3 regions of the Cereibacter azotoformans genome follow, and region 2 is predicted to be linked to each of the others. Evidence: riboswitches for the same ligand, from Rfam matches in the RefSeq annotation. Region 2 holds a riboswitch; each other region holds the start of a gene.

Region 1 (6,494 bases), 180 kb from region 2:
AGGAGATCGTCCAAGGCCCCCCGGACGAGATGATGGTGGGTGGCGGCTTCTGGCCGCACCTGGCCAAGTGAGGACATTGCCATGAATTACGTCAGCCACTTCACCGCAGGCCTGCCGCAGCTCGACATCCATACGCTCTCCGAGGATTGGGCGCTGGCCACCTCGCTCGAAAACCACTGGATCCTGCTCGCCCGCAGCATGGGGCTGAAGCCCTCGGAGTGGCTCGACAGCCAGGGCGACCGGATGTACGGGGCGGTGATCCATCTCACCACCTCCTTCGATCTGGCCGATCCCCTGCGCGAGGACGAGGCCTTCGCGGCCGACACGCGCTTCCTCGCGATCCGCAAGCCGCATGCGCTCTCCTCGACGCGCTTCCTCGTTGACGGCAAGGAAAAGGCCGAGGTCCGCATCCTCTCGAGCTTCATCAAGCGCAAGGTGCGGGGGTCCAACAAGAAGTTCGCGAAGGTCCGTGACATCTGGACCGCCGAGGATCTCGACGGCGCGAGGATCGATGCCGAACTTGAGCGGCACCATGCGATGAAGAGCCTCCCCGTCGAGGGGGTGCTCGCGATGGACTACGAGGTCAACCGCATCCAGGATTTCAACACGGCAGACTTCCTGTACTTCAAGAATTTCGTCCGGATCGCGAAGGCGTCCGAATGGCGCGAGAACCGCGGGAAGGCCCCGCGGCTCAACAGCCGGCGCGAGGTCTGGTATTTCGGCAATGTCGAGGATGGCGAGCGCGTGCTGGCCCATGTCGCCCGGGCGAGTGACGCCTGCGCGACCGAGCTTGTCGATGCCGAGGGCCGGCGGCTCTGCCTGTCGCTCGCCGAAGCGCCCGAAGTGACGATCGCACCGCGCTGACCGGACGGTGCTTCTACGCGGGATGTGTCCCTCACAGGACTTGTGCAACTGAGCCCCGTAGTCTCCGGGCACGGTCAGCGTCACGGTGAAGTCCTCGTTGATCCGCCACTTGAACGGCTCGGCGCCGGCGGGGATCAGCACTTCGGCGGGCGGTCCGCAGGCGGCGAGGCGGCCGTGCGCTGGCCGCTCCGCCCCCCGGAACCATGCTCCGCATCGAGGCCGGAGCCCCACCGGGTGACACGGCGCCGCCTCCCTGTTTCCGGTATCGGCCCGCGGCCTGCCCGAGTTGCGGCGCTGGTGCGCGGATAACGCTGTTGACAGGGAGCGGCAGACCGGGTTCAACGGCAGCGTCATCGGTTCTTCCGGCAACGGAAGAGGAAAGAGGGAATGCGGTGAGGCCGGATGGCCGACTCCGCGGCTGCCCCCGCAACTGTGAGCGGTGAGCGAGGCCGACATGCCACTGGGCGCCCTGCCCGGGAAGGCCGGCCGAAGCTGTGATCCGCGAGCCAGGAGACCTGCCGCTGGCGCGCGGGGAGCGATCCCGCGCCTTCCACCGGACGCCGGGGTGCGCGTCTGGCGCGAGGCACGGCGCCGGATCGTGCGACCACCTCGGGCCATTCTCCCCTCCGTCCTTTCACACGACCGCCCCGAAGGCGGCAGAAAGGGACGAATGATGAAACTCCACCACGCGCTGCTTGCCGCGGGCCTTCTGATGCCCGCCGCCGCCGAGGCGCATTTCCAGCTGATCCATGTCGAGACGCCGCTGATCGAGGCGCCGGGCGACGTGCCGGTGAAGCTGATCTTCTGGCATCCGTTCGAGAACGGCCACGTGATGGACATGGGGCCGCCGCAGGCGTTCTATGCGGTCAGCCGCGGCGAGAAGATCGACCTCGCGGCCAGCCTGACGCCCTTCACCTTCACCGGCGCCTCGAATGCGGCGCAGGGCTTCGACGCGGTGGTGCCGGTGACGAAGGCGGGCGACTACGTGCTGGTGGTCGAGCCTGCGCCCTATCTGGAACCGTCCGAGGACATCTTCATCCAGCAGTTCGCCAAGGTCTACCTGAACCGGATGGAACTGCCGACCGACTGGACCGAGCCGCAGGGTCTGCCGACCGAGATCCTGCCGCTGGTCAAGCCCTACAACGTCATCGCCGGATCGACCTTCACCGGCCGCGTGCTGTCCGAGGGTCAGCCGGTCGCCGGTGCCGAGATCGAGGTGGAGTTCATGGCGGCCGAGCCCGACATGGCGACGAACGCGCCGAGGACTCCCGTGGCCGGGCCGATGCCGGGTGGCGCGGTGGTCGCGGTCTCGGACGCGGACGGCTATTTCACCTTCGGAATCCCGAAGGCCGGCTGGTGGGGCTTCGCCGCGCTCGGCACCGGGCCGGTGAAGGAGCACGAAGGCAAGGAGCTGAGCCAGGACGCCGTGATCTGGGTGCGCGCCTGGGACGTGGAGTAGATCCATGCACATCGTCGATGGCGCGCTTTCGGGGCCTGTGGTGATCGGCGGTGCGGTGCTGGCCGCGGCCGGCATCGCGCAGGGCCTGCGTCACCTGCCGGTCGAGAAGATCCCCACAGCAGGCGTGCTGTCGGCGACCTTCTTCGTCGCCTCTCTGGTGCATGTTCCGATCGGCCCTTCGTCCGTCCACCTGATCCTGAACGGGCTCGCGGGGCTGGTGCTCGGCTGGGCCGCGTTTCCGGCGCTCTTCGTGGGCCTGCTGCTGCAGGCGGTCTTCTTCGGCTTCGGCGGCGTGACGGTGCTGGGGGTGAACACCTTCGACATCGCGGCCCCGGCCGTGCTGGTGGGGATTCTCTGCCGCAGGGGGCTCGCCGGGCCGCCGGCGGTCGCGGCGATCTGGGGCGCGGTGGGCGGTGCGCTCGCCGTCGCTCTGACGACGCTCTGCGTTGGCGTGGCGCTGGCGCTCTCGGGCGAAGAGTTCATCCCGGCGGCCAAGCTCGTCTTCCTCGCGCATATCCCGGTCATGGCGGTCGAGGCGGCCATCACCGCTGCCGCGGTCTCGCTGGTCCGGCAGGTCAAGCCCGAACTCTTCTCGGTCATGGAGGCCGCAAGATGAAACTCCTGCTCGCGCTGGTCCTCGTTCTGGCGCCGCTGCCGGCCTTTGCGCACAAGGTGATCGCCTCGGTCTATCCTGCGGGCGCGGCCATCGAGGGCGAGATCGGCTTTTCCAACGGCGACATGGCCGCGAACCAGCGGGTGACGGTGACCGATCCCGAGGGCCGGCCGCTCGGCGAGGTGGTGACCGACGCCGCGGGCGCCTTCAGCTTCACGCCGGCCGAGCCGATTGCCCACGTCTTCCACGCCAATCTCGGCGCGGGCCATGTGGCCGAGGTGACGATGCCGGCCGAGGCGGTCGCGGCGCTTCTGGGGAAGGCTTCCCCCGCCACGCCGCCCGGCGCCGGTGCGATTCCACTGACAACCGCCGCACTGGCGGGGGGAGCCGCGCCGCTCTCGCGGGACGAGATCGCCGCCATGCTGCGCGACGAGCTGCGCCCGCTTCGGCAGGAGATCGCGGCCTACAAGGAGAAGAACGACCTTCAGACCATCCTGGGCGGCCTTGGCTGGATTGCGGGGCTCTTCGGGCTCGGCTTCTACCTCGCCGCCCGGCGGCGGATGGCGGGCTGAGGCTTGGGCCACCTCCTGTCCGCCGACGCCGCTGCCCCGCCGCCCGACGGCGGCGCCTTCCGCCGGATCGACCCGCGCGCGCGGGTGCTGGCAGCGGTGGGCTTTGCCGCAGGCACCGTGGCGCTTTCGACCCTCGCGGCACTTGTCGCGGCGCTGGCGGTGGCGGTGGCGCTGCTGGCCGCGAGCCGCCTGCCTGTCGCGCCGACGCTGAAGCGCATGGCGATGATGGACGGGTTCATCGTCTTCATGCTGGCGCTGCTGCCCTTCACCGTGCCGGGAGTGGCGGCCTTCACGCTCTGGGGGTTCCCGGCGAGCTGGGAGGGGCTGCAGCAGGCCGCGGCCATCGCGCTGACCGCCAATGCCATTATCCTGACCCTGATGGTGCTGGCCGGAACGCTGGAGCCCGCCGTGCTCGGCCACGCGCTCGCGCGGCTCGGCACGCCCGAGCGGCTGGTGCATCTGCTTCTCTTCACCGTCCGCTACGTCGAGGTGCTGCGTGGCGAATACCAGCGCCTGCGCCTTTCCATGCGCGCCCGTGGCTTCCGCCCGCGCACCGACCGCCACACCGTCGCGAGCCTCGGCCACCTCGTCGGCATGATGCTGGTGCGCGCGCTGGAGCGGTCGGAGCGCATCCTCGGCGCGATGCGCTGCCGCGGCTTCACCGGCCGCCTGCCGCTGATCGACCGGCTGGAGTGGCGGCCTGCCGACACGGCGTTCCTCGCCGGGCTCGCGGCCGTGATCACAGCCCTCCTGCTGCTGGACCTCAGCCTTGCTCATTGACCTCCGCGACCTGCATTTCGCCTATCCCGGCGGCGCCCCCGTTCTGCGCGGCGCATCGCTGACGCTGGCGGCGGGCGAGCGGCTGGCCGTCACCGGGCCGAACGGTTCGGGCAAGTCCACGCTGCTGCAACTGGCGGTCGGGCTGATCCGGCCGTCAGCGGGGAAGGTGGTGGCCTTCGGGCAGGAGCGTCGGCGCGAGGAGGAGTTCCATGAGGTTCGCCGTCGCGCGGGGCTGGTGTTCCAGGACCCCGACGACCAGCTTTTCTGCCCCACGGTCGCCGAGGACGTGGCCTTCGGCCCGCTGAACCTCGGCCGGTCGCGGGCAGAGGCGCGGGCGGTGGTGGAGGAGGTGCTGGCGCGGCTCGGCATCGCGCATCTGCGTGACCGGGTGACCCACAGGCTCTCGGGCGGCGAGAAGCGGCTGGTGACGCTGGCCGCCGTGCTGGCGATGGAGCCCGAGGTGCTCCTGCTCGACGAGCCGACGACGGGCCTCGACCAGGCGAACGAGGAACGGCTGACGGCGCTGCTGGCCGGGCTGCCGCAGGCGATGGTCTTCGTCAGCCACGACCGCAGCTTCCGCGGCCGGCTCGCGACCCGCGAGCTTCGTCTGCAGGAGGGGCGGCTGCTCTCCTGACGGTCCGGGGCACGGTTGAACCCTGCAGAAACCGTTCAACAGGAGCGGATCCCACGGACTGTAAACTGGCTTCAAGCGGCCGCGCAGGTGGCGCGGTTCGGCCGCGATGGTCAATGTCGTCGGCGGCTGCGGCACCACGCCCGACCACAGCCGCGCCATCGCGGACGCGCTGGCGGGCCTTGCTCCGAGGACGGTGAAATGAGCCGCCACCTCCGCCTTTCGGGCCTCGAGCCCTTCGTGCTGAGGCGATGCACGCGGTCTTCCTCCACCATGCCATCCGGGAAGGGATGGACATGGGGATCGTCAACGCGGGCCCGGCCCTCAGCCGCGCCGGGCTCTGGCAGTGACGGCACCACGGCGCCCTCAACCCGGATTCAGCGGTCGAACGGGTCGCAGACGATCACCGGGGTCGTGCTTGAAAGCATGGCGAAGCCTGGCCGGTTCTGCCGGGTCCAGGCGATCGAGTCGCCGAACATCGCCTCGACCGTGGCTTGCGGCGCCGCGAACTCCACCCCGAAGCCGTAGAACCGGCTGCCGGGACGGCCGTTGTAGATGTCGAGAGAGCGGACCGGCAGGCCGCGGTAGCTGCCCGAGATCTCGAAGTGGAAGAGCATATGGCCCTCGTCCTCGCGGATCCTCGCATTCTCTATGGGCACCGGAAGGCGCCGCGCGACCCGCGCCAGCACCTTCGGCGTCACGCGGTAGTTGATGATCGGATCGTCGGGATGGATCGGGAAGGCGGTGTTCAGGTCGGCCCGCAGCGCGCGCAGCCCGGCGCTCTCCTCGCAGAACTCCACGTTGTTCAGGAACCGGTCGAGCGAGCCTGCGTGCAGCGGTGCGGCAAGGCCGGCAATCAGCGCGGCCGCGAGACGACAGACCCTATGACGGGCGGCGCACGCGATCCGTCGGCGCAGGTCCGCCGGACCTTTCGGCGGTATGGGCCTTGCGGACCCTGCGGTGGATGCGGAGAGCGAAAACGGCGCCGGGCTCGGCGGCGCCTCGGGAAACAGACACATTCGGAAAGACACTCCAACTCGTAATGGGCCGACGCTATGCGCAAATCCGCTGGCCGGTCAAGTCGCGGCCGCGGCAGGGCGGGCGGGCAGGGAACGGCTGCGGAGATGCTGACCCGAGGCCCTCCGCGGGTGCAGGGCAACATCCGCTCGGCTCCGTTCCGGATCAGGGCCGAGCGCCGGATTGGCAAGGGCGCGATCGTCGCCGCCGCCAGCGTCGTGACGCGCGACCTGCCGCCCCTCATGCTCGTAGGGGGCAATCCCGCCCGGCCGATCCGCTCACTCCGCCACGGCACCGGAGCGCGAACGGACGGTCTGACCGATCGGCGGCGTACCGGATCACGGGCCCGGCAGGGGGAGGGGCGTGAGGATGCGTTCGACCTCGGCGAGGAGGGGCGCGCCGGCCGAGGCGGGCTCGGGGTCCGGCACGTCCGAGGGCACGACACGGGTGTAGTCGTCGGTGTTGCCCTGTTCGGCATCCATCAGGCGGGGATCATCGGGGCCTTCGGTCGTGTGGAAGGCGGGGTCGGGGGCGGGCGCGAGGGTTGGCGGCTCGGGG
Region 2 (6,494 bases):
CCGGCAGATCGGCGGCCAGTTGCAGCCGCTCGGCCGCGCCCTGCGTCGGCCGGCGCAGCACCAGCGGCCGCCCCTCCAGCTCCAGACCATGCCGCCGCAACGCTTCGCAGCGCAGAGGTGGACGAAGCCCCCGCACGGGCCGCGAACCGGCGGGCCGGACTTGATCCATCTCAGAGGGATGGGCGCCAAACCTGTCCATACTGCGCATGCAACATCCGATGGCGGGCCTTCGAACGCGGCCGTGTCCGCCCGAGCCGTCGCGTCGCGACGGTCGCGCCTGCACGGAGAGACCCGCATTCCGGACAAAGGAGCAGGATCATGGATGAGCTGAGAGGAACGGGCTTTCGCCCCCTCGTGACGGGCATGCACCCCATGCGCATCGCAGGTGGGCGCGCGCTGTGAGATCCGCCGTGTCTCTCGAGAACCCGCACAGCCGCCCCGCCGAAGACTGCCTCGCCAGCCTCGATGCCTGCCCCCGCGGCCTCACCTCGCAGGAGGCGGCGCGCCGGCTTGATCTGCACGGGCCGAACCGCCTGCCCGAGGCGCGGCCGCGGGGCCCGGTCATGCGTTTCCTCGCGCAGTTCCACAATGTGCTGATCTATGTGCTGATCGTCGCCGCCGTGGTTACGGGAGTGCTGGAGCATTGGGTGGACATGGGAGTCATCCTTGCCGTGGTTCTGGCCAACGCGGTGATCGGCTTCATCCAGGAGGGACGCGCCGAGGCGGCGATGGCCGCGATCCGCGGCATGCTCGCTCCTCATGCGACCGTCCTGCGGGACGGGGTGCGGCAGACGGTCGATGGCGCGGCGCTCGTGCCGGGCGACATCGTGCTGCTCGAGGCGGGCGACAAGGTTCCCGCCGACCTGAGGCTTCTCGGGGCGCACGGGCTGGCCGCGCAGGAAGCGATCCTGACGGGAGAATCCGTCCCCGTCGCCAAGGAGACAGGGCCCGTTGCACCGGAGGCCGCACTGGGCGACAGGCGCTCGATGCTCTGGTCGGGAACGCTGGTCACCAGTGGCACCGCGACCGGGCTGGTGGTCGCCACCGGCCGCGCGACCGAGATCGGCCGGATCGGCAAGCTGCTCGCGGGGGTCGAGACGCTGACCACCCCGCTCGTGGCGCAGATGGACCATTTCGCGCGCTGGCTGTCGTTCCTGATCCTGATCGCGGCGGCCTTGCTGCTGTTTTACGGGTATTTCGTCGGGCACCGCGACTTCGGCGAGATGTTCATGGTCGTGGTCGGCGTGGCGGTCGCCGCGATTCCCGAAGGCCTGCCGGCGGTCATGACGATCACGCTGGCCGTGGGCGTGCAGGCGATGGCGCGGCGCAACGCCATCGTCCGCCGCCTGCCCGCGATCGAGGCCATCGGGTCGGTCTCGGTGATCTGCACCGACAAGACAGGAACGCTCACCCGAAACGAGATGGTGGTCGCCGCCGCCGAAACACCCGAAGGCGCCTTTGCCATTTCCGGCGAGGGATATGCGCCCGAGGGCCGCATCACGCCCGAGGGGGACCTCGCCCGCCTCGCCCGCGCGGCGCGGCTGTGCAATGACGCGGCCCTCGCGCTCCGCGACGGGATGTGGCTTGTCGAGGGCGATCCGATGGAAGGCGCCCTCCTCGCCTTTGCCCGCAAGGCCGCGGACGCCGCGCCGGGCGCCGTGCGGCACGACGTCATCCCCTTCGACTCGCGGCACCGCTTCATGGCCGTGCTGACCGAAGAGGACGGCGCCCGCCTGATCCATGTGAAGGGCGCGCCCGAGCGTGTTCTGCGCATGTGCAAGGGCATCGCGCTCGACCATTGGCACGCGCGCGCCGAGGCGATGGCGCATCAGGGTCTGCGGGTCCTGGCCCTCGCCGAGCGGCCGGCGACGGGGGATGCGATCGACCCCCGCGACCTCGAGGGCGGGCTGGAGTTCCTGGGCCTCGTGGGGCTGATCGACCCGCCGCGCCCCGAGGCGATCGCCGCCGTGTCCGACTGTCTTGCGGCCGGGATCCGGGTCAAGATGATCACGGGGGACCACGCCGGCACCGCCGCGGCCATCGCAGCCCGGATCGGGCTGGCCAACCCCTCGCGGGTGCTGACGGGCGCCGATCTCGACCGGCTCGACGAGGCGCAACTGGCGCTCGAGGTGGTGAGCGTGGATGTCTTTGCCCGCACCAGCCCCGAGCACAAGCTGCGCCTCGTGACCGCGCTGCAGGCCTCGGGCCTGTCGGTCGCCATGACGGGCGACGGGGTCAACGACGCGCCCGCCCTCAAGCGCGCCGACGCGGGCATCGCGATGGGCCGGAAGGGCTCGGAGGCGGCCAAGGAAGCCGCCGATCTCGTGCTGGCCGACGACAACTTCGCCTCGATCGCCGCGGCCGTGCGGGAAGGCCGCACGGTCTATGACAATCTCAGGAAGGTGATCAGCTGGACCCTTCCCACCAACGCCGGCGAGTCGCTCGTGGTGGTCCTGGCGGTTCTGGCCGGCCTCTCCCTGCCGGTGACGGCGGTCCAGATCCTCTGGATCAACCTGATCACCGCGGTCACTCTGGGGCTTGCGCTGGCCTTCGAGCCCACCGAGGCCGGGACGATGTCCCGCCCGCCCCGGCGGCGCGACATGCCGATCCTGACGAGCGGTCTGGTCTGGCATGTGGTGCTGGTGGCTTTCCTGTTCCTCGCGGCGGTGTTCGGCATCTTCAGCTATGCCATCGACCGCGGCTATCCGCTCGCCCTGGCGCAGACGATGGCGATGAACACGCTCGTGGTGCTCGAGATCTTCCATCTCTTCTTCATCCGCAACATCCACGGCACCTCGCTGACATGGGCGGCGGTGCGGGGGACCCGCGTGGTCTGGATCGTCGTCGTGGCGGTGACGGCGGCGCAGCTTGCCGTCACCTACCTGCCGTTCCTGCAGCGCATTCTGGGCACCGAGGCGGTTCCGATCGCCGATGGGCTTCTGATCATCGCCATGGGCGCGGTGTTCTTCGCCCTGATCGAGATCGAGAAGCAGATCCGGCTCGGCCTCACCCGGAGCGACAGCCGCAGGACCGCGTGACGCCTCACGGCCGCCGGCCGAGGGATCGGCCGGCGGTGTCCCTCAGAGCGCGCGGTCGGCCTGCCAGCCTTCCTCCATCAGCAGATCGTCCAGCGGCAGCCGCTGGCGCCAGCCCTTCAGCGCAAGCTCGGGCGCGGCATAGAAGCGATCCACATGACCCACGCAGAGATAGGCCACGATCTTCACCGCCTCGGGGATGCCGAGGATGGAGCGAAGCTCTTCCTCGCGGTAGATGCTGACCCAGCCGACCCCCAGCCCCTCGGCCCGCGCCGCCAGCCAAAGGTTCTGGACGGCGCAGACCGTGGAATAGAGGTCCATCTCGGGATTGTGGGTGCGCCCGAGCACCACCTCTCCGCAGCGGTTGCGGTCGCAGGTCACGCAGATGTTCAGCGGCGCCTTGAGGATCCCCTCGAGCTTGAGCGAGCGGTAGGTGTCGCGCTTCTCCTCCGGGAACAGCTCGGCGGCCTCGTCATTGGCGCGGCGGAAGGCGGCGTGCACCTCGGCGCGACGGGCGGCGTCGCGGATCAGGATGAAGTTCCAGGGCTGCATGAAGCCGACCGAGGGCGCGAGATGCGCCGCCTCGAGCACGCGCCGGAGCGCCGCCGGATCGACCGGATCGGGCAGGAACTCGTCCCGGACGTCGCGGCGCTCGGCGATGATGTCGTGGAGGGCCTGGCGTTCCGCCTCGGTGAAGCGGCGGGCAGGAAGGGGTTGCGGAAGGGGTGAAGCCGACATGGATCGGATCCTCTGGTCATGACGATCCCGCCGCCGTCCACGCGGCAGGAACCTCTTTGTCAGGCCGGTCTTCTGACTCCGGTTCACCTGCCCCGGGCGCCTTCCCGGCGAACCGGTGGCATCCTGCCCAAGGCATCCCCGTCACAGCGGCGGGCCCGCGCCGGAGTCGCACCGGCTTCCCGATTCTCCGCCCGCGGGCGGCACCTGACGCAGTAGCTGAGACCAGATCGGGCGCGGAAGTGCAACCTGCCCCGAACAGACCGGAGGCATGCCGAACGACGGACGAAGTCGCACCCGCCCGAGGGCCGCACCAGATGGACCGCGAGGGCCGCTCCCGTCTCGCCCGCACTCCGGCCTGCCACCTTCGGGGGCCCGGATCGCGCAGCCAGGCGCATCTTCCGGTGCATCTGTACCGCGGAGACGCACAATCGCATCCGGCCAGCGACACTTGCACCGCAGATCCGGTCGACGCGCCTGATCCGATGACGGTTTCCCATCCCCGCCGACTCGGCCAGGGTGGGACCATCCCCTTGCCGATCAGAAGGATCGGAATTTCTCACAAGGGGATTGGACATGAAAACGCTCTTCCTTTCGGCTGTTGCCCTGAGCCTTCTCGCCGTCGGCGCCGCCGGTGCCGGAAACCTGTCGGTCACCGAGCAGAGGGGGGGCTTCAATGGCTCGATGACCTCGCAAGGTGGGGACTGGAACCGCTCGTACTCGGGGCAGCTTGGGGGAGGGAACTCCAGCACGACGATGCAGCGCGGCTTCAACAACCTGTCCGAGACGATGCAGCGCGGCATCGGCAACAATTCGTTCACCGGCCAGAAGGGCTTCGGCAACGGGTCGATGACGAACCAGTCCGGCGTCAGGGGCCATATGTCCGAAACCTATCAGTCGGGCGTGGGCAACGTGTCGATCACGGATCAGCATGACTGAACATGAGCAGCCGGCGGCCCCGGAAGGGGCCGCCGCGAACCTCAGTCCTGAACGGGGAAATGCCATGCTCAGATTCATGATGATGACGTCGGCCCTGATCCTGACACCTGCGCTCCTTGCCGCGCAGGAGATGCCGTCGGGCGACAGATCCTGGGGCGACAGGTCCTGGGGCGACAGGTCCTGGGGCAACCGCGCCTCGACCACGCAGATCGGGTCGAACAACAGCTCCACCATCTCGCAAAGCGGCAAGGGCAATGTCGCCATCAGCGTTCAGAGCGGAGACGGCCACGTCCGCTCGATCACCCAGCAGGGCAATTTCCAGGGTTTCGCCGGCCTTCAGGTCTCAAGCCGCTTCGAGCGGGCGGCCGGGACCGAGTCCCGCACGGGTGGCAACGCGCGATCGAGCGTCACGGTCGAGTTCGACACGGTGCCGAAATGACCCTTCGGTTCCCTCCTGCGGCGGGGCGGCGGATGCTGGCCTCGGGCGCGGCGATCCTGTCCCTGTGCGCAGCCGTGCAGGGCGAGGAGCAACCGTCGGGCGGGGCGGCGGGCGGCTGGATCCGGTGCGAGATCCGCATCACGTCGAACGGCGGCCTGACGGAATATGCGGGGCTGGCCTGGGCGGCGCGACGGGTCGAGGGCGAATATGATCTCACCGTGTCGTCGCGCGGGCCGGGCGGCGTCTCGAACACGGTTCAGCGGGGACGGTTCGTCCTCGAGCCCCACAGGCAAAGCGTCCTGAGCAGGGTTCAGGTCATGGCCGGACGGACAGGCACGGTCCAGGCGCGCCTTTCCATACATTCGAATGGCCGGGAACTGTGCCAGTTCACCTCCTGATGGCGCCGCGCGGTGACCGCAGTCAATGCCGCGGGCCCTGGCTGCGCCCACGATCGAAGCAATGGCGAGTACGGAGGGTTTCATGGAACTCCTGCCACTGCTTCCGGGGCATGTCGGTGACCTTTACGATCGGGCTCTCGACGGCGATCTGATCGCCGGGATCCTTGACCTCCTTGCGGAAGCGACGACGAAGGCCACGGTCCTCGTCATCGGCCAGAATGACGACGCCCCCGCGGGCAATTTCATCCAGCACCGCGGGGGCGATCTGAGTCCCGGGACCCTCGAGCGGCTGCGCCGCAGACCGCCGGAGCCCTGGCTGGAAGGGCGCTGGCAGCAGCCGGTCGGGCGGATCTACCAGGATGAAGCGTCGGACCTGACGCGGAACCGCCCCCCCGACGCGACACCGCCTCCTGAGCTGGACTGCGGCACGGGCGTGGTCCTCAACCGCTCGGGCAAGGCGCAGATCCTTGTCGAGATCCGCTATCCGCGCCGGTCCGATGCCGCCATGCGCAACTCGAGCCGCCGGCTCCTGAGCGCTCAAGTCCCCCATCTCGTGCGTGCGGCGCGGATCGAGGATCTCGCCACGCAAGACCCGATCTGCGATCCCTTCATGGCGGGGCTTCTTGAACTGGTGCCCTTTCCCGCCTTCGTGGTGGATGCGGACCGGCGGGTGGTCAACCTGAACACGCGGGCGGGCGGGCTGTCGCTGCGGCCGGACGGGCTGTTCGTGGGGCCCGGCGATCGGCTGACGGCCTGCAGCCCGGCGACGGATGCGGAACTGGCGTCGCTGGTCCGGCGGCTGGGCGGCGCCAGCCGCCAGCGGACGGGCTTCCTGTCCTTTTCCGGCGAGGGGCTGCCCCGCAAGTTCGTGACGCTGACGCGGCTGCAGAACGCGCCCCTCGGGCGCAAGGCCGCCCCCTACCGCCCCGGCCGTGCCTGGATCGGCAT
Region 3 (6,494 bases), on a different replicon from region 2:
GCCGCTGGCAGGGCCCCGACGGCGGGATCCGCGAGGATCGCCGCCCCTCTGCCGACCGCCCGGCGCCGGCCAACAAGCTCACCGAGGAGGAGGGCGACCGGATCGTGGCGACCTGCGCCACGCCGGAATTCGCGAGCCTTCCGCCGAGCCAGATCGTGCCCCGGCTGGCCGACCGAAACATCTGGATCGCCTCGGAATCCAGCTTCTACAGGGTGTTGCGCGAGCGCGGGCAGAACCATCGCCGTGGCCGCGCCCGCCCCGCTGCGCGCCGGAAACCACCGACGAGCTTCGAGGCGAAGGGGCCGTGCCAGGTGTGGAGTTGGGATATAACGTGGCTTCCAGAGCCGATCGCGGGGACCTTCTTCTACCTCTACCTCATCGTCGACATCTTCAGCCGCAAGATCGTCGGCTGGGAGGTCCACGACCGCGAGACCTCGGAGTTCGCCGCACAGGTCCTGAAACGTGCGGTCTGGTTCGAGAAGTGCCTGACCAGCCCGCTCGTACTCCACGCGGATAATGGCAGCCCGATGAAGGGCGCGACCATGAAGGTGACGATGGAGCGGCTGGGCGTCATCGCGTCCTTCAGCCGGCCGCGGGTGTCGAACGACAATCCCTTCTCCGAGGCGCTGTTCCGGACCTGCAAGTACACACCCCGCTGGCCGACCCGGGGCTTCGCGACGATCGACGAGGCGCGGGCCTGGGTCCAGAGTTTCGTCCGCTGGTACAACACCGAGCACCGTCACAGCGCGATCCGCTTCGTCACCCCCGACCAGCGCCACCGCGGCGAGGACAAGGCGCTGCTGGCCGAGCGCCGCCGCGTCTACCAGCTGGCCCGCGCCGCACACCCCGAACGCTGGTCAGGCCAGACCCGCAACTGGCAGCCCATCGGCTCGGTCTGGCTGAACCCGGAACGGCCCGATGCCGGGCGCGGAGGCCATGGGTTCGCCGCCGCGCTCCCCCATCAAGCTGGCGGCGGCGGACCCATGGCCGGGTCGGCCGTACAGGCAGCCTGAAAACGAGAGACCGGGACAACTAGCTTGCCTGTGAATGTGGTATTCGCAGCCCTTGGCCGATCGTGTCCCGACGCTTGGTGTGGTGTAAGAGTGCCGACCCTCGGAGAGGTTCGAGCCTGATCAGGCAGCCACGGCGGGCAGCCTGACGGTTGGATTGTCGGCGACGCGGGCGAGCGTTTCAAGGCTCATGTATCTGCGGGCGACGGCCCATTCGTCGTTGGTCTCCAGCATCAGCGCACCGACCAGTCGGATGATGGCCTCGTCGTTGGGAAGTTAGGAGGATCAGAAATGCTTCCAGTGGAAGGATTTCCCGACCAACGCCGATGACATCGGCCCGGCGCTTGATCTCGCGGTTCACCCGCTCAAGGGGATTTGTCGAAGCGATCTGGGTCCAGTGCTCGCGCGGAAAGTCCATGTAGGCCAGCACGTCGTCCCGCGAAGCGTCCATCATGGCGGCAAGCTTGGGCTGCTTCTCGCGAAGAGCGTCAGCCACGACCGCCCATTGTGCCTCGGCATCAGCCTTGGTTTCCTGGGCGAAGATCGTCTTCAGCATGGCCGCCACCGCCGTGCGCTGCTTGGTGGGCGCGTGGGCGAGTGCGTTCCTCATCCAGTGGATGCGGCACCGCTGATGGGTGGCGTTGAAGACGCGGCGAGGTGAGGAGGATCAGGCGACCGTCCGGTGGACGGTCGACCCGACGAACGCGCGCAAGCCCTTGTGGTCGTCGGCGATCACCAGCTTCACTCCGCGCAGACCGCGGTCGGCGAGGCTGCGCAGAAACTCGGTCCAGAACGTCTCGGCCTCCGAGGAGCCGGTGGTCACGCCCAGCACCTCGCGCTTGCCATCCTCGTTCACCGCCACGGCGATTATAACGGCACGGCTGACGATCCGCCCGCCCTCGCGCACCTTCACATAGGTCGCGTCGAGCCAGAGATAGGGCCATGCGCCCTCGAGCGGCCGGGAGAGGAACGCGTTCACCCGCTCGTCGATCTCGCTGCAAAGCCGGCTGACCTGGCTCTTGGACATGCCGCCCGCGCCCATGGCCTTGACGAGGTCGTCCACCGACCGCGTCGAGACGCCATGGACATCGTTCGTCGGGCGGTCCTTCCACTGGAAGGCCCGCTGATCCTCCTCACCCTGGAACACCGCCACCAAGGCCTTCTCGGCCGTCCGGCGCGGCTCCAGGAAGCTGGGCAGGTAGCTTCCCTTCCGAAGCTTCGGGATCTCCAGCGCGATCCGGCCCGCCCTCGTGTCCCAATCCCGTTCCCGGTAGCCGTTGCGCTGCGCCTCCCGCAGCGGTGAGCGAGCACCCTTGGCGGCGCCGGTGCGCAACTCCACCTCCAGTTCCATGATCCGGTCGGCCGCGAAGGCCAGCATCTCGCGGACAAGGTCCGTATCGGCCTGCTTTTCAATCAACTCCAGCAGCGCCATTCTGTCGTCGGTCATCGTTCGGCGGCTTACGCGGCGCCACTGGCGCCACGGTCCGCCTCACCCTCGTGGTGGTTCCAGGTCTTGCAACCCGAACCTCTACCGAAGACCGGCGATGGCCCCCACCGGAACCACCGGCCGCGCGCTGCGCTACGCCGAGGGCTCCGCGCCCGGCCTCCTACACCAAGCCTTGGGACACGGCCCCGCGGCCTTGCCCAGGTGGGCGCGCCGCGTTCCCTTTTAATCCTCGGGACACAGCAACGCCCGGGTGAACCGATCACGCACCTGTCATCCCCGAGCAGCGCGCAGGCTGTCAACCGGAAAGCGAAGGCGTCGAGGCCCCGGTTGACAGAACCGGCCCCCCGCCGCATCGTCGCGGTGCCCTGGTTCCCGCGGTGATCCCGCGGGCGAAGAGGGAAGCCGGTGCAACTCCGGCGCTGCCCCCGCAACTGTGAGCGGCGAGCCATCTGCCATGCCACTGGCCCCATGGGCCGGGAAGGGGCAGCCGGCGTCCGAGCCGCGAGCCAGGAGACCTGCCGGGCCTTGACGACCATCCCGGGCGGCGGGCCCGGAGGCATGGGCCCGTGCGCTCGCGCCGGGATCAGCCACCCTTCCGCCTTCCGGTCAAGCGACCGAAGGAGTGGCCATGGAGCCGAAAGACACAACCCTGAGGCCTTCAAGGGCTTCACCAACCGCGACTGCCCGTTCCTGCCCTGCCATCCGGGGGTGAAGCGCGCGTTCAACTGCCTGTTCTGCTACTGCCCGCTGATCGCCTACGACTGCCCCGGGCCGTATGAGATCTATACCGACCGCAACGGGCTGGTGCGCAAGGACTGCTCGGCCTGTACCCTGCCGCATGACGGCTACCAGCAGTCGTGGAACTTTATCCAGAAGTGGCTGGAATTCCCGCAGCCCTGGTCGGGCCAGCCGCAGACCGACCCGCCGACACCGCGGCCCCGTCCGGCCGAGGGTGCGACCGAGGCCGTGGCCGAGGCACATCGCCGCCACCGCGAGGGCTGACGCCGCGAGGTGCGCCGGGTATGCCGCGGCCGAAGCGCCCCGGTGGCCTAGTGCGCCAGCCTCAGCAGCGCATCGAGATCGAGGTCCGCCTCGATCCCGTCGGCCAGCCGATCAAGCGCGGTCTCTATCCGCGCGGCGTGGTCCCCGGCCGATCCGGCGCCGCCCATGGCCTGAAGCCACCGGGCGCGGAAGGCCCCCGCGCCGAAGATGCCGTGCAGGTAGCTGCCCATCACCCGGCCGTCCGGCGACAGCGCGCCCTCGGGTCGGCCGTCCGGGCTCAGCCACGGGCGGGCGAGGCCTGCGCCCGTGGTCACCCCCATGTGCATCTCGTAGCCGGTCACCCGCGTTCCGCTGATCGCGTCTGTCGCGGTGATCTCGCAGAGCCGCTTGGCCGGGCCGATCACGGTGTCGATGTCCAGCAGGCCCAGGCCCTCGGTCTCGCCCGGCGGGCCCTCGATCCCGTCGGGGTCCGTGACGCGCCGGCCCAGCATCTGGAAGCCTGCGCAGATCCCGACCACCCGGCCGCCGCGGCGGTGATGGGCGCGGATGTCGATGTCCCAGCCCTCGGCCCGCAAGGCTTCCAGCGCGGCGCGCGTGGATTTCGCGCCCGGCAGGACCACCACGGCGGCCTCGGCGGGCAGCGGATGGCCGGGGCGCACCCAGTGCAGATCCACCCCCGGCTCGGCCGCCAGCGGGTCGAGGTCGCAGGCATTGGCCAGCCGCGGGATCTCGGGCACCGCGATCACCAGACCGCGGCCGGGCTGCCGCGCCTGATCCAGCGCCAGCGAATCCTCGGCCGGAAGGGCGCGGGCGGCCTCGGACCATCGCACGAGACCCAGAACCTGCCAGCCGGTCGCCTGCCGGATGTCGGCGGCAGCGGGTGCGAAGATCGCCGGATCGCCGCGGAACTTGTTCACGATCACCCCTGCCACACGCGCCCGCTCGGCCGCGGTCCACAGGAGATGATGCCCCAGCACCGCCGCCGTGACGCCACCGCGCGAGTCATCGGCCAGCAGCACCGCCGGCAGGTCGGCGGCCGAGGCCAGCCCCATGTTCGAGATGTCCTGCGGGCGCAGATAGCGCTCGGCCCCGCTGCCCGCGCCCTCGATCAGCACCAGATCGCGGCCCTCGCAGAGCCGGTTCAGGCTTTCCACCACCCGCGGCAACAGGGCGGGCTTCAGCCGCTGGTAGTCGGCCGCGGAAAGCCGCCCCTCGACCCGGCCCTGCACCACCAGCTGCGCGGTCACGTCGCTGTCGGGCTTCAGCAGCACCGGGTTCATGTCGGTGGTGGGCGCCAGCCCCGCCGCGCGAGCCTGCAGGGCCTGCGCCCGGCCGATCTCGCCTCCGTCCACGGTCACCGCGGCGTTGTTCGACATGTTCTGCGCCTTGAACGGCGCGACCTGCAGCCCCCGGCGGGCATAGGCGCGGCAGAGGCCCGCCACAGACAGGCTCTTGCCCACGTCCGAGCCGGTGCCGAGCACCATCAGCCGTCGCGCCCTCATCGCGCCAGCGCCAGCAGCGCGTCGAGGTCGAGGGTCGCCTCGACATGGGTCGCCAGCGCGTCCAGCGCCGTCTCGACCTGGCCCGCGTGATCGAGCCCCGAGGCCCGGCCCCCCATCGCCTCCAGCCAGTGCGCGCGGAAGCCGTCGGCGCCGAAGAGCCCGTGGACATAGCTGCCCATCACGCGCCCGTCGGCCGAAACCGCGCCCTCGGCCCGCCCGTCGAGGTCGAGCCACGGCCGGGCAAGGCCGGGGCCGTGCGTCACCCCCATGTGCATCTCATAGCCGGTGACGCGGGCGCCGCTGATCCGGTCGGTCGCCCCGAGCGTCAGAAGCCGCTTCGAACGGCCGATCACCGTCTCGACATCCAGCAGCCCAAGGCCCGGCGTCTCGCCCGGCGGGCCCTCGATGCCATCAGGGTCCGCGACGCTCCGGCCCAGCATCTGGAACCCGGCGCAGATCCCCACCACGCGGCCGCCGCGGCGGTGATGGGCGCGGATGTCGATGTCCCAGCCGTTCGCCACCAGTTCCTGCAGCGCCTGACGGGTGGTCTTGGAGCCCGGGAGCAGCACCACGTCAATTCCCTCGGGGATCGGTTCGCCGGACCGCACCCAGCGCAAATCCACCCCCGGCTCGGACGAGAGCGGGTCGAGATCGTCGAAATTCGCCACGCGGCTGAGTTGCGGCACCGCGATCCGCAGCCCCCCGCCGTCGCTGCGCAGGGGCCGCGCCAGCGCCAGCGCATCCTCGGCCGGCAGCAGCGTCGCGGCATCGAACCAGCGCACCACGCCCAGCAGCGGCCAGCCCGTCTGCGCCGTCATCACCTCGCAGCCCGGCGCATAGAGCGCGAAGTCGCCGCGGAACTTGTTGACGATATAGCCGCGGATGCGCGCGCGTTCCTCCTCGGTGTGCAGCATCCAGCTGCCGACGACCGCCGCCAGCGCGCCGCCGCGGTCGTTGTCGGTCAGCACCACCACCGGCAGGTCGGCCTCGACCGCCAGCAGCATGTTGGCGATGTCCGACCGGCGCAGGTGGACCTCGGTCGCGGCCCCCGCACCCTCGACAATCACCAGGTCGGCCTCGGCCGCCACGCGGGCGAAGCTGTCCATGATGGCGGGCATCATCAGCGGCTTCAGCTCGTGGTAATGCTTCGCCGGCCAGTTCCCCAGCGCGCGGCCGCGCAGCACCACTTGCGAGCCGACCAGCGCCTGCGGCTTCAAGAGCACCGGGTTCATGTGGATGGACGGAGCCACCCCCGCCGCCCGCGCCTGCAGCGCCTGCGCGCGGCCGATCTCGCCGAAGTTCGGCCCGTCCGGTCCCGGCGGCAGGTCGCTGTCGGCGGCGACGGCGGCGTTGTTCGACATGTTCTGCGCCTTGAACGGGGCAACCTTCAGCCCGCGGCGAGCATAGGCGCGGCAGAGCCCCGCCACCAGGAGGCTCTTGCCGACATCCGAACTGGTGCCCTGGATCATCAGCGCCCGCGCGCGCCGCGGCGGGGGCGGGTCGAGCAGCGGCACGTCGATCTGCGGCAGGGCG

Evidence for each region. A riboswitch is a leader RNA that binds a small molecule or an ion and turns the genes downstream of it on or off. The one in region 2 is predicted to bind cobalamin.
Region 1: linked by a shared signal. The riboswitch ahead of LV780_RS18565 (DUF4198 domain-containing protein) and the one ahead of bluB (5,6-dimethylbenzimidazole synthase) in region 2 are both predicted to bind cobalamin.
Region 3: linked by a shared signal. The riboswitch ahead of LV780_RS20975 (cysteine-rich small domain-containing protein) and the one ahead of bluB (5,6-dimethylbenzimidazole synthase) in region 2 are both predicted to bind cobalamin.

The regions. Positions count from the first base shown of each region.
Region 1 covers NZ_CP090022.1:720,780-727,273, forward strand. Annotated here, with positions in the region: gene LV780_RS18555 (hypothetical protein) at 1-71, shown strand, start outside; gene LV780_RS18560 (Pnap_2097 family protein) at 82-864, shown strand; cobalamin riboswitch at 1,202-1,401, shown strand; gene LV780_RS18565 (DUF4198 domain-containing protein) at 1,538-2,323, shown strand; gene cbiM (cobalt transporter CbiM) at 2,328-2,939, shown strand; gene LV780_RS18575 (Ig-like domain-containing protein) at 2,936-3,508, shown strand; gene cbiQ (cobalt ECF transporter T component CbiQ) at 3,512-4,288, shown strand; gene LV780_RS18585 (energy-coupling factor ABC transporter ATP-binding protein) at 4,278-4,922, shown strand; gene LV780_RS18590 (hypothetical protein) at 5,297-5,938, opposite strand; gene LV780_RS18595 (hypothetical protein) at 6,275-6,494, opposite strand, start outside.
Region 2 covers NZ_CP090022.1:543,405-549,898, reverse strand. Annotated here, with positions in the region: gene LV780_RS17770 (HAD-IC family P-type ATPase) at 411-3,038, shown strand; gene bluB (5,6-dimethylbenzimidazole synthase) at 3,081-3,773, opposite strand; cobalamin riboswitch at 3,819-3,996, opposite strand; gene LV780_RS17760 (hypothetical protein) at 4,347-4,709, shown strand; gene LV780_RS17755 (curlin repeat-containing protein) at 4,774-5,148, shown strand; gene csgH (curli-like amyloid fiber formation chaperone CsgH) at 5,145-5,546, shown strand; gene LV780_RS17745 (helix-turn-helix transcriptional regulator) at 5,629-6,494, shown strand, end outside.
Region 3 covers NZ_CP090024.1:25,350-31,843, forward strand. Annotated here, with positions in the region: partial or broken gene LV780_RS20965 (IS3 family transposase) at 1-920, shown strand, start outside; partial or broken gene LV780_RS20970 (IS256 family transposase) at 1,134-2,457, opposite strand; cobalamin riboswitch at 2,807-2,994, shown strand; partial or broken gene LV780_RS20975 (cysteine-rich small domain-containing protein) at 3,086-3,459, shown strand; gene LV780_RS20980 (cobyric acid synthase) at 3,507-4,961, opposite strand; gene LV780_RS20985 (cobyric acid synthase) at 4,958-6,494, opposite strand, start outside.